3 regions of the Providencia sp. LY12 genome follow, and region 1 is predicted to be linked to each of the others. Evidence: predicted binding sites of a transcription regulator. Region 1 holds the regulator's gene; each other region holds the start of a gene.
The links. The regulator LexA, encoded in region 1, represses DNA repair genes until DNA is damaged. The targets are predictions, from matches to a motif close to TNCTGTATGTACATACAGNA.

Region 1 (4,293 bases):
AACGACCTGTAGTAGCTTTTTGAGTTGGATCTTCGTTACCTTTAACGTACGCTGCGAAGTGCAGAGTAGTTTGTGAACCGTCACCATTGTTTAACGCGTAGCCGTCACCAGTACCTGGGAATGCTTTACCGAATTCAACGATTTTGTCAGCGCCGTTAGTGATTACGATACCAGCGTTTTTAACTTTACCGCCTAAGCCCAGTAAGTCACCAGTGAAGCCTTGGAAACCGTTTACTGTAGAACCAGTAAATGTGATTTTTGCGTTTTTGTAAGTTTCAGTAGAGCAGTTTTTCAGAACGATATCGAACGCTTTGCTGTCTGAACGGAATTGGTTAGAAGTCAGTTCATGTAACGCGATTTCGCCGAATTCAACTAATTGCTTCAGGTTGTCAGCATCGATTGAACATGGAACGTCGTTAATGAAACCAGTAAAACGGATTTCACCTTGTGAGCTTTCTACTGGATCAGCAGCTAAAGCAACACCTGAAACGCCAACACCTAAACCTAAAGCTAGAGTTAATGCTAATTTATTCAGTTTCATAAAAGTTTTCCTTTAAATGAGTAGGAACTGCTATTTCTCTTTTTCTCTTTCCTGTTTCCACTGATGCAAAATTAAGTCCATTTACTTAATCAGTGCACCCTTGAAAAATTCCTCTAGCTTTCCTACTTGATGAATTTCATTCAGGTTAGAGATTTTTTTATATAAACGAGCTCCATCTCATTTATGTGATTTAAAAAACAGAAATCATTAAGCCAACATTCTCACTTCTAAATTAATTACTGAGTCATTCATTAATTAATTAAAATTGATATAGAACACTAAATGAATTCTGATAACTACCTTGTGATATTTTCTGATGTCAATTCTACATACGTGACATATGCTGTCAAAAACCACCCAAATAAAGCGTTGACTTGGTTTTTTATATCGACAAAATGCATAAGGGCAACTTTTATCCACTGAATGAGTAATTAAATCTAAAGAAATGATGAATTACTTAGAAAGATTTATATGAAGACTTCATTTTGCATTTATAAAAATGTCTAAATATTGCAAAAAACCTATAAATATAAAAATCTATATTTATATTTAAATACAACTTAATAAACCTATCAGATGCAAATTTATTGGATTTAACATCTATCCAGCGTCTTTTTCGCATCAGTAATCGCTACATAAGAAAGAAGGGGTAAGATAAGTCTTAATTAAAATTAACGCCAAATAGTAACAATGAATTTCAATAATTGTTTTTATTTGGTTAAATTTAACACCCAATGATTAACTAAAATGTAGCAATTAATGATTTATTTAAAATAGAAAAAACCATCTCTTAAATAAGGAGTTCATTTTTTATTAATGTTGCCTTTATTAAAGTTAAAATTGCGTATTCAATTTAGTAAGAAATTGTTTATTTCATCACCACCATTTCAAACACAACAGAAATGGAAGTTATGGTAAACTAAACAGTAATAAAAACTTGAAGCTATCTAGGTGGGGCCAAACAAGATGAAAACAATCAGTGAAGACATGCTGCTTACGACGGCCGAACGTATTTGTCAGTCTCGAGGCGTGCGTTTGACCCCACAAAGAGAGACTGTTCTGCGATTAATAGCGCAGCAACACGGTGCGATCAGTGCTTATGATCTACTAGATTTACTACGTGAAATAGAGCCTCAGGCTAAACCCCCTACCGTTTATCGCGGTTTAGAGTTCCTCATGGAACAAGGATTTATTCATAAAATTGAATCCACAAACAGCTATGTGGTTTGTCACCATGTGGATAATCCAAGCCATATTTCAGTGATGTTGATTTGTGATAATTGTGGCAATGTGACCGAAAGTGACTGCACGACTATCGAACAAGCGATTAGCACACTAGCGGAAGAAAATCATTTTCATCTCAGGCATACGGTGGTAGAAAACCATGGTTTATGTCAAAAATGTTTTGAGATTTCCAATTGCCAAGATCATGAACACTGTGAGCATAACCATCACGCCACGGTCAGTTCAAAAAAGAAGTGATATAGAATAAGTGGTCTACAGGAAGTAAAATAAAGGAAGCTATATAGCAACATGGAAGATGGCTATATAAAGAAAAACAGTATGAAAATAGCTATATAAAGAAAGGCTATTCAAAAAATAGAGATATTGAGTCTGCTGCCAGACTCAATCACTCATCATCAATGCCAGTCACTGTTACGGATAACCCCAACAGCTAGACCTTCGATAGTAAAATTCTGTTCGCGTAAATCAACCACAATTGGTGCAAAATCAGAGTTTTCAGCAATAAGCTCAACGCGATTGCCTTGTTGCTTAAAGCGTTTAACAGTAACTTCATCTTCGATACGTGCCACAACAATTTGCCCATTATGGACATTCTGTGTTTTATGTACCGCAAGTAAATCACCATCCATGATACCGATATCTTTCATCGACATACCATTTACGCGTAATAAAAAGTCTGCGTGTGGTTTAAATAATTCTGGGTCGACTTGGTAATGGCTTTCAATATGTTCTTGTGCAAGCAATGGTTCGCCAGCAGCAACACGTCCAATCAGAGGAAGTCCTAAATCTTCGGATTCTTCTTCTAACAACAGACGAATGCCTCTGGAAGCTCCAGAAACAATCTCAATTACCCCTTTACGAGCTAAGGCTTTTAAATGTTCTTCTGCCGCATTAGGCGAACGAAAACCCAAACTTGCTGCTATCTCAGCGCGTGTTGGTGGCATGCCCGTTTGCGAAATGTGGTCACGCACCAGATCGTAAACTTGCTGTTGTCGAGCTGTCAGTGCTTTCATCCCGTTCCCCTGTTTGTTTATACAGTCAGACTGTGAGTATATACAGGTAAATGGGTATTGGGAACTGTTAAATTAGCCAAAACCTGCTTTTGTTGATGAATTTCTGGCTTTTTATCTCTTTTACTGTTTTTAGCCCACTAAGCCGTAAAATAACGTGCCCATAATACGGTTCCCCAGATAAACAGAGCTAATCCTATCGTGACGAACACAGCTGCGGAGCCGATATCTTTCGCTCGCCCAGATAATTCATGGTATTCACTGCCAATACGATCAACAACCGCCTCAATTGCACTGTTAATTAACTCAACGATTGCGACTAATACAACTGAACCAATCAACAAAACTCTGTCAATTTGGCTAATATCCAAGTAAAAAGCTATAATTATCGCAATGATAGCAGCAATCGCTTCTTGACGAAATGCGGCTTCATTTACCCATGCTGCTTTTAAACCTTTAAGGGAGTATCCAGCCGCTTTGATGACCCGAGTGAGTCCCTTAGTTTGACTTGCCATATTTTTTCCTTAATTTTTAAACAATAATCAACTTTTGCAGTCAAAGTGAATTATCGATAACAGATCTAAACGTTGCTTTCTGCTATGATTGCGCAGCATTACTAACAAGAGGCTATAATCATTTATGTCACTATGGCGTAAAATATATTACAACACGTTGAATTTACCACTGAAATTATTGGTAAAAAGTAAACTAATCCCAACGGATCCGATAACAGAGTTACAGCTTGACCCAAGCAAGCCAACGCTGTACGTCTTGCCATATCACTCAAAGTCCGACCTGCTCACGCTTCGCCAACAATGCTTAGCGATTGGTTTACCTGATCCGCTAGTGGATAACGACATCAATGGCACCAAGCTCCCAGCCTATGTGTTTATTGATGATGGCCCGCGCGTGTTCCGTTACTACTCCCCAGATCCACGTAAAGAGTCAGTAAAAATATTCCATGCGTATCTGGATTTGCATAAAAACAATCCAAATCTTGATATTCAAATGCTACCTGCATCCGTCATGTTTGGACGTGCGCCGGGTCGCGAAGGGCATAAGCCTGCCCCGCTAAAACTCTTAAACGGTGTGCAAAAATTCTTTGCAGTCCTGTGGTTAGGGCGCGATAGCTTTGTACGTTTCTCTCCGAGTATTTCTCTTGGCCAGATGGCGCAAGAACATGGCACCGACACCATCATTGCCAATAAACTTGCTCGCGTAGCACGTATTCACTACTCTCGTCAGCGTTTAGCTGCGGTCGGGCCAAAACTGCCTGCCCGTTATGAGCTATTTAATAAGCTGCTATCCTCTAAAGCGATTGAAAAAGCCGTTGAAGACGAAGCGCGCAGTAAAAAAATCCCATTACAAAAAGCCCAGCAAAATGCCGTGGCGATGATGGAAGAGATTGCTGCTAACTTCTCTTATGAAGCAGTGCGACTGACTGACCGTGTACTCGGTTGGACATGGAACCGCTTATACCAAGGGATCAACGTTCAA
Region 2 (4,293 bases), 2.1 Mb from region 1:
ATTTCATGCCCGTACCGCAGCAACGCCAATTTCCATCAAAGCCAATGCTACTATCAGCACACCGACACCGATCAAGCCTTCTTACCGCAAAGGCATTTGTGTGGGTTTGGCTTTTGGTATTGTGCTCGCAGGCGCGCTGTGTGCAGGAACTTTGTATATGTTACACCCACAAATCAATAACCATGTTTTAGCGCAAGCGCTACCCCAATTACCTGACTTTACGCCGAATATTGCCTCAATTATTGAGCAACAATTACAGCCTAATGCCGCACAACCCAATAGTTTTTCCCCTGAAAAACTCAAGGTAATCGATAACTATCTCGTGGAATTAGAGTCCGTCTCCCCAATTTGGCCTCAGCTGTATGGATTAAACATGGTGAGTTACCTCACTAAGCAATATGGTGAACGTCAAGAAGTCAGCGCATTTAACGATAAATGGCAGCAAAATATGCAAATTAATGCGCTATCTAACGATAAATTACAACAGTGGTCTGAAGGGATGGCCGAGCTAAATAATCTCAGTACGCGCTTAGACAGTCTTGATGGTAAACCTCGCAGCTATATCACGGGGTCTGAATTAAAAACCATTATTTTCAATGCTCGCCAGCATTTTAATCAAAGCGTTCCTTTGGAAGAGGAATTACGTCGTCTTGAGCAACTTCAAACCCAAGGTTCCGTCCCTGAATCTGAATATCAACGGATTGATAATCATTTTAAACAGCTACTGAATCGCTATGCGTTGATAAGACAAAGCGAAAAATAAACCTATTTATTCCTAAGCAATACCTGTATGGAGCACCTTATTCGTGCTCCATTTTTTTCAGTGATATACTCGTTTTAAATTAACGTGATAATTATTTTTCAAGGAATACCCCATGCTTCGCTGTGCTGCTCGTATCACCCACCAGCTACGTCATGCATTTCATTCTCGACCGCGCTTTTTGGTCTCGCTCATTGTTGCTTTCATCACTTTCTTCGCTTTATTTCAAACACAAAGTCTGATTATTAACTTAATTATCAGTTGGAACGCATTTGCGTGGTGTTATTTGCTGTTTCTATTCCAGAGAATTATTAGCCACAATGTGAAAGACATTCGTAAGCTGACAAAAATCGAAGATGAAAGCGCGAGCATGGTAATATTTTTCTTGATGTCAGGCTGCTGCGTCAGTTTATTAGCCTTATTTTTTGCCTTGGGCGGACACAGTGATATCCCGAAAGCCGATAAAATTTACTCTTATATTTTAACTGCCTCGACATTGATATCCTCTTGGCTGCTCTTACCCACGGGCTTTACCATGCACTATGCCCATCTCTATTACGGCAATAGTGAAAATGAAAAACCGTGGCTAATTTTCCCCGATAAAATCACCCAACCCAGCTATTCGGATTTTATGTATTTCTCATTCACCATTGCCGTCGCCTCACAAACGGCAGATGTAGAAGTAGCCTCAACCCCTATGCGTCGCGCAGTATTGCTCCAATCCATTATTTCATTTGTCTTTAATATGGCCATTTTAGGGTTGTGTATTAATATTTCTGCCAGCTTCTTTTAAAGGTTATCGGATTAACTTGTCGAAATAAAAAGAGTTAGCCTGCTATCACAATAAAAAAATATTCAATGCAGGATATTGACAATATCCCCATATAGATCTAAAAATACTGTATATTAATACAGTCTTTAGTAGAGGCTATTATGTTACGCATCGAAGTGTTATTTGATAAGAATTCACCGCAAAAACCAAGTGGCTTGGTTTTACAAGCTTTAGAGTCTGAGATTTTACGCAAACTACAGTCACAGTACCCTGATATGGTCACTCGAGTGGGCTTTAGCTCTCAGCAGGCGATTAATATTTCAGGAACGAAGATTGCGGATGATAAATTACGCATTGAAGAGATCTTAGAAGAAATTTGGATGGATGACGGCTGGCTACCTGAAGCAAATGCCGATGACTAGATGATTAGCAGAGAAATGGAAGGGTAATATCTATCTTCCATTTCTTAATTCGCTATTCTTTGAAGTTAATCTGAATCACTTTTAATGTGTTTCTGCCTATCACTTATACGCTTTTGCGTATAAAAACCGATAGCACCACAATTCACTATTCCGCCATTATCGAAAGACTATTAATAAAGTTTCTGACGAAGATACGATTTAAACTCATTCACCGGATTACGTTTCGTTTTACTCACTTCAAGTATTCGAGCCTCTACTAAGCAAGTTTTCGCATCAGTGCATCGCTGAACTTCATTTAATTTTGTCGGATTCAACGCCAATTGTGGTTTATTGAAACTCGCCCCCATAAATACCATGGCAAAAAAAATAATCCCGATAAATAGAGGCACTTCAATATACGCTTTTTTCATGATGAATGCTCTTGTTATGGTTGTTGAGGGTATATTAGTGCTTTTGCATTTTAGTACCTTAATATTTGGTTAAACCAACCTTAAGGGATGCTTAAGGGGATAAATATCCTAGTTGCTGGGTGAGCGGAGTCTGCTTATACTCCGCAACAGAGGTAATAAATATGAATATTTTATTGGTAGAAGATGATCTTCAGCTCGGCAAAGCGTTATGTCGTGGACTGGAATTAGCCGGATTTAATCCTTGCTGGGTCAGATTATTATCGGATGCTAAGCAGCAATTACAGGCACGCAATTTTGATGTCATGCTTTTAGACTTGGGATTACCTGATGGTGATGGTCAAGAGGAATTAATTTCATGGCGCCAATCTGGAGAATCAATACCGATTATTATTCTTACCGCCCGCAATAAAATGGATAATTTAGTGGCGAGCTTAGATTCTGGCGCCGATGATTTCTTAACAAAACCCTTTGAGATGCCAGAATTAATTTCTCGCGTAAAGGCTATTAGCCGCCGTATGGCTGGGTTTTCATCTGAAATTTGGCAATTGGATAATCTGCAATTAAATCCGTTAAATCACCAAGTCACCTTGGATGGTCAATTATTATTACTCTCCGGCAAGGAATATTTGTTGCTATACGAGTTAATTAAAAATGCCGACAATGTCGTGCGAAAAACAGATTTAGAGCAACGTTTATTTGGCTTGGATGATGTGGAAAGTAACTCCCTTGAAGTCCACATTCATAATTTACGCCGCAAAATTGGTAAAGACAGAATTATTACTATCCGTGGCATCGGCTATTTACTAAAAAAAGAAGCGCAATCTGGTGAAGATTAAATCCTTTCTTGTCTACACATTTGGTATTCAGATTGGCGCAGTCATCTTTTTATGGCTGCTGCTAGTCGGTTGGTTACAATTTTTTTATCTACCTGATTTGGTCGATGATGATGAATTTAACCAACAACAGCAAATTGTCACACAAGGGATTGCGCGTACATTAGGCACGGTGTCAGATACCCCAGAATATTTTGATAAGCTCGCGGTTATTCTGCAAAAAATGTATACCGATGCCATGGAAAACGGCATTGAAACTAGCTATAAACCGTATATGGTTGTGCGGGATAATCGGGGACATGTGCTATATCGCAATAGTGAAAAGATTTCAGACCCATCACTAAAATCAGTCGATATGCTAACTGCTCAACATAAAGATTGGCATTTCACTTCTGCATGGGATGATGACCATACCCTCGAAGTTGTGATTGCAGAATCGTATCTTGAGCGACGAAAGTTAATTGGTAACCCAGCCGAAGGCACTGCAATTCCTCTCGCCTTTATTTTGGGCATAATGTTAATCGCTATTTTGATCACTGCCTATTTTAGTATTCGTCCAATTAAACAAGTCGCTAAAATTATTTCATCGCGTCAACCGGGAAATTTAACGCCGATTGATACCAAAGATATGTATAAAGAAACTCGCCCTATTATTTCCGCGATTAACCAATTAATGGCACGAGTCGATGCCGCTAATTTACGCGAAAAACGTTTTATGGCAGATGCGGCTCATGAATTGCGGACTCCGATTGCAGCGGTAACAGCACAATTACATGTGTTAATGCATATCGATAATCCAAAAGAAAAAGCCGAGATTATTAATGATATGAAAGAGACATTAACGCGCGCCGCCTCTTTATCTCATCAATTAATTGATCTCGCACGTTTGGAAGCGGAAGATTTTGCCATTCGTAAAGAGCAAATTGATTTACCGATGTTAATCAGTAATCTCATTTCATCCCATATTCCTTATGCCCTCAATAAACATATTGATGTGGAATTATCCAGTCCAGATTCTTTTTATGTTGAAACTGATAAGCTAGCGCTGAGTAATGTGTTCACTAATTTAATCGAAAATGCGATTAAATATTCTCCT
Region 3 (4,293 bases), 660 kb from region 1:
CTTGAAAAACGTCGTGCATGGGTGGGTATCGATAAACTCTCTGTACAAGACAACAACTTAATTAAAACCATTCCTGAGCTGTATGTTGATTTATCTTCCATTGCTAAAGGTTATGGTGTTGATGTGGTAGCGGAATATTTAGAGTCCATCGGTATCAAGGATTATATGGTTGATATTGGTGGCGAAGTCCGTACAAAAGGTAAAAATGGCAAAGATACACCATGGCGTATTGCGATTGAAAAACCTGCAACGGATGGTGTGAGTCAAACGGCACAGGAGATTATCGAGCCGGGAGATTTATCTATCGCCACTTCAGGGGATTATCGTAACTATTTTGAACAAAATGGTGTGCATTTCTCACACACAATTGACCCAAAAACAGGTAAGCCAATTTCCCACAATTTAGTCTCAATTACCGTATTAGCCGACGATTGCATGAGTGCGGATGGATTATCTACAGGTTTTAATGTGATGGGACCAGATGCGGGTCTTGCACTTGCTGAAAAGATGAATATTCCTGTTTTTATGATTGTGAAGACAGATAAAGGCTTCGAAGAGCGTTACACTAAAGCATTCGAGCCATTTTTACAGAAAAAACAGTAAAAGGAGGAAAGCAGAATGTTGAATGTTTTTCTTGCAGCCTTTGCCTTATTTTTGTTGGCGTTTTTAGGTATGTCCCTTGGATATATTATTAAGCGGAAAAGTATCCAAGGCAGTTGCGGCGGTTTAAGTAGCATTGGGGTTGAGAAAGTTTGTGACTGCCCTGAGCCTTGCGATGCGCGTAAAAAGCGTATGGCACGGGAAGAAGCGCGCAAAAAAATGCTAGAGAAAAACCGCATTTTGTAATTTTTACTCTGTTGTGAATATTAACCCTAGTTGCTTTAATGAGCTGCTAGGGTTTTTTATTTTAAGGTTATTTTGATAAAAATAGTGATATATTTCATTGCAAACTAAATTTTATGTAATGAAGTCGAGCATGATGTGGAAACAGGGTAGTGAACAAACATGTGTCGCGTATTTCCCTTGAAACTGAGAGTGACTTTGCCATTATCTTTCTCATTGAGCTTGCATGCTAAGTCAGCGATGCTACTCCATTTTTCTCCTGATTTTGTTGTGATTACTCCCATCCAATAGCTCTGTTCGGTTGAAGAAAAAGTGAACTCTGTGATATCACTTAATTTTTTTTCATTCATAAGATTATAAAAAATAAAAACATTTCCATACTCATTCGCATTATTTTTGAAAGAAATTTCCACCTTTTTTAAGTCTTCATTCCATAGATTCTCGATAGAAAGCAAGCCTTTTGATATCGCCATGTTAAATTCCTTATGAATAAGAGTTTAAATGTATTTACTTATTTTGGCATCGATACTTTACTAAGTAATTAATATTGAATGTTATTTACTATTAAAAAAGAAGGAAAGATAAGATAGGGAAATGTATGGGTAGAAAAGATGAGTAATAAAAATAAGCTACTTAAATCGAATAAATCATTCTCAAAATAAAGTAGCTTAATAGTCAGAATTTATTTTTTGAAAGCTTTTGGTGAGTCAACCATAACGGCATCAGCACCAATTTCTTTAGCCAATTGATAATCGCTATCGCTATTTACACCAAAAACAATAATGTAAGCGCTGCCATTTTTTCTAAAGCAGTCAATAGCTTCTTTATCCCATGAGAGCGTTGCTGGGGAGCGAGCTTCCCCAAGGGTATATTTCTCAACGACTTCAACTTTACGATGCAGCTCAAAACCATACCAGCGAGTCGCAGATTTATCATTATCAAGTGTGCATTGATGGCTCATCACGCTGTTTGCCAGCATGGTGCGAGTTTCATCTCGGCTTTCAAATAACTGCAACTTAGTAGAAAGGGGTTTAAGGGCTTTTAAAAATGTATCATTGGTGGAATAAAAACGGACTTGGTTAAATGCGTTGATTTTATTCAACAATGCTAAAATAGCTTGAGCTTGAACATTAGGGTCTGCATCAGGGGATTTTAAGTCGATATAAAAAATCGTATCGGGGTATTTTTTTAAAACATCTTCTAGTGTGACGATAGTGTTTTGCGCAGCGGGCAGTTGCTGGTTATTTTTCTGATTAAATTTATACGCCGCATTTATCTGGCTTAATTGTTTGGCGGAATAATCAGAAATAACACCGCTTTTATCCGTTAACGCGTCTAAATCACTTGGGCGGTACAGAACTAATTGATTATCTTTACTGAGCTGAACAGTTAACCAAATTGCATCAGCTTTATTGCTTTTGGCTTGCTCGATTGCATAAAGGGTATTTTCAGGAGCATCTGCGGTACCTGCGCGGTGTGCCACAATCTGTGGCATTAATGCGGAAGCGGATTGGCTAACCAAAAGCAGTAAGCCTATCGCGGCGGATTTTTTGAACACTGATGTTGATATAATTTGCATTTATATAATCCATAATAATAGAAAATTCAATGAACTAACATAAGATTGACCGAGTGGTTGTTGTAATATGTTTTATCCGTTTTGTAAGCAATAAGCCTATAAATTAGGAGTAACTTTTTACTTTTTCGGTCATTTACAGTATTGCAGGAATACATTTCAATCAGATGAATAAGTTGCATGGCTAATAAAATAACTGTATATTTATTCAGTAATCATTGGTTGGGGCGGCTATCATGCGTAAAATTATTCATATTGATATGGATTGCTTTTTTGCTGCGATAGAGATGCGTGATGACCCAAAATTGCGCAATGTTCCACTGGCTGTCGGGGGGAGTGCAGACCGGCGTGGCGTATTGAGTACCGCAAATTATGAAGCGAGACGCTACGGTGTTCACAGTGCAATGTCGACGGCATTGGCGTTGAAATTATGCCCTCACCTGAAAGTCGTACCCGGTCGTATGGCGGTTTATAAAGACGTTTCCCATCATATTCGCCAAATATTTGCCCGCTATACCGATCTGATTGAGCCATTATCTTTAGATGAGGCCTATTTGGATGTGACTGATTGCCAGCAGCTTCACGGCTCTGCCACTCTTATCGCCGAGGCTATCCGCCAGCAAATTTTTGATGAACTTCAACTCACAGCTTCTGCGGGAATTGCTCCGATTAAATTCCTCGCCAAAATTGCCTCTGATATGAATAAACCCAATGGGCAATTTGTGATCACTCCACAGGAATTACCGGCGTTTATTGCCACGCTGCCATTAAAAAAGATCCCCGGCGTTGGAAAAGTGACAGCGCAAAAACTTGCGGATATGGGGTTATTGACCTGCGCGGATGTTCAGCGCTATGACATGCTGGCGTTGGTAAAAAGCATGGGTAAATTTGGACAAGCTCTGTGGGAACGCTGTCATGGCATTGATGAACGAGCAGTAAATACCGAACGCTTACGTAAATCCGTTGGGGTAGAACGCACTCTCGCCAAAGATATTCATCAGTGGGAAGAGTGTTTGCCTTTACTCGATACTTTATACGATGAGCTACATTTTCGCTTAGAGAAAGTGAAGCCAGATCTGCGCATTGCTCGCCAAGGAGTGAAATTAAAATTTGAGGATTTTCAGCAAACGACGCAAGAGCATGTTTATCCCATTATAGATAAGCAGGATCTTATTCGGTTGGCACAGCAGGCTTGGGAAAATCGACGAGCAGGGCGGGGGGTTAGGTTAGTTGGTCTGCATGTGACATTGCAGAATCCACAAATTGAAAGGCAGCTTTCATTACTTTTATAGTTTTTATTATGTTTAAAGAATGAGAGAAATAGGGTCATAAATTGTCGCTTATGACCCTGATATTGATAGCTTAAAGCCTACTTAGTTTTTTACTGGGATAGCTTTTAAGATAGCAGTTAACAGTGTCCAGTATTGACCCACGCTCTCAATGTGAACGCGCTCATCTGGTGAGTGTGCTCCACGGATGGTTGGTCCAATGGAGACCATATCCATTAATGGATAAGGCTTTTTAAACAGACCACACTCGAGACCGGCATGGATAACCATGATATTTGGAATTTTACCAAACAGTTTTTGGTAAGTGTCGCTAACAATATGCATGACTGGTGAGTCTGCATCTGGTTGCCAACCTGGGTATCCACCTTCAGCACGGTGTTGAGCTTTCGCTAGTTTTGTCAGTGATGTCAGCATATTAACGACGTAATTTTTACCTGAATCGATCAGTGAACGGATTAAGAAGATTACTTCCGCTTTGTCTTCAGTCATCTTCACAACGCCTTCGTTCAGAGAAGTTTCAACAACCCCTTTCACCACATCACTCATACGGATAACGCCGCTTGGCGCAGAGTTCAGAAAGAACAC

Region 2: the regulator LexA is predicted to act here: its motif matches at 1,658-1,677, upstream of ACY3ZI_RS12530 (DinI-like family protein).
Region 3: the regulator LexA is predicted to act here: its motif matches at 2,614-2,633, upstream of dinB (DNA polymerase IV).

Annotation. Positions count from the first base shown of each region.
Region 1 is NZ_CM172594.1:483,240-487,532, reverse strand. It holds gene ACY3ZI_RS02145 (fimbrial protein) at 1-541, opposite strand, end outside; gene zur (zinc uptake transcriptional repressor Zur) at 1,508-2,023, shown strand; gene lexA (transcriptional repressor LexA) at 2,182-2,799, opposite strand; gene ACY3ZI_RS02130 (diacylglycerol kinase) at 2,937-3,311, opposite strand; gene plsB (glycerol-3-phosphate 1-O-acyltransferase PlsB) at 3,436-4,293, shown strand, end outside.
Region 2 is NZ_CM172594.1:2,623,467-2,627,759, forward strand. It holds gene ACY3ZI_RS12520 (VasL domain-containing protein) at 1-763, shown strand, start outside; gene ACY3ZI_RS12525 (DUF1345 domain-containing protein) at 876-1,553, shown strand; gene ACY3ZI_RS12530 (DinI-like family protein) at 1,694-1,954, shown strand; gene ACY3ZI_RS12535 (hypothetical protein) at 2,125-2,364, opposite strand; gene ACY3ZI_RS12540 (response regulator) at 2,526-3,200, shown strand; gene ACY3ZI_RS12545 (sensor histidine kinase) at 3,190-4,293, shown strand, end outside.
Region 3 is NZ_CM172594.1:1,145,351-1,149,643, forward strand. It holds gene ACY3ZI_RS05165 (FAD:protein FMN transferase) at 1-603, shown strand, start outside; gene nqrM ((Na+)-NQR maturation NqrM) at 619-846, shown strand; gene ACY3ZI_RS05175 (hypothetical protein) at 951-1,316, opposite strand; gene ACY3ZI_RS05180 (glycerophosphodiester phosphodiesterase family protein) at 1,526-2,422, opposite strand; gene dinB (DNA polymerase IV) at 2,656-3,711, shown strand; gene pepD (beta-Ala-His dipeptidase) at 3,793-4,293, opposite strand, start outside.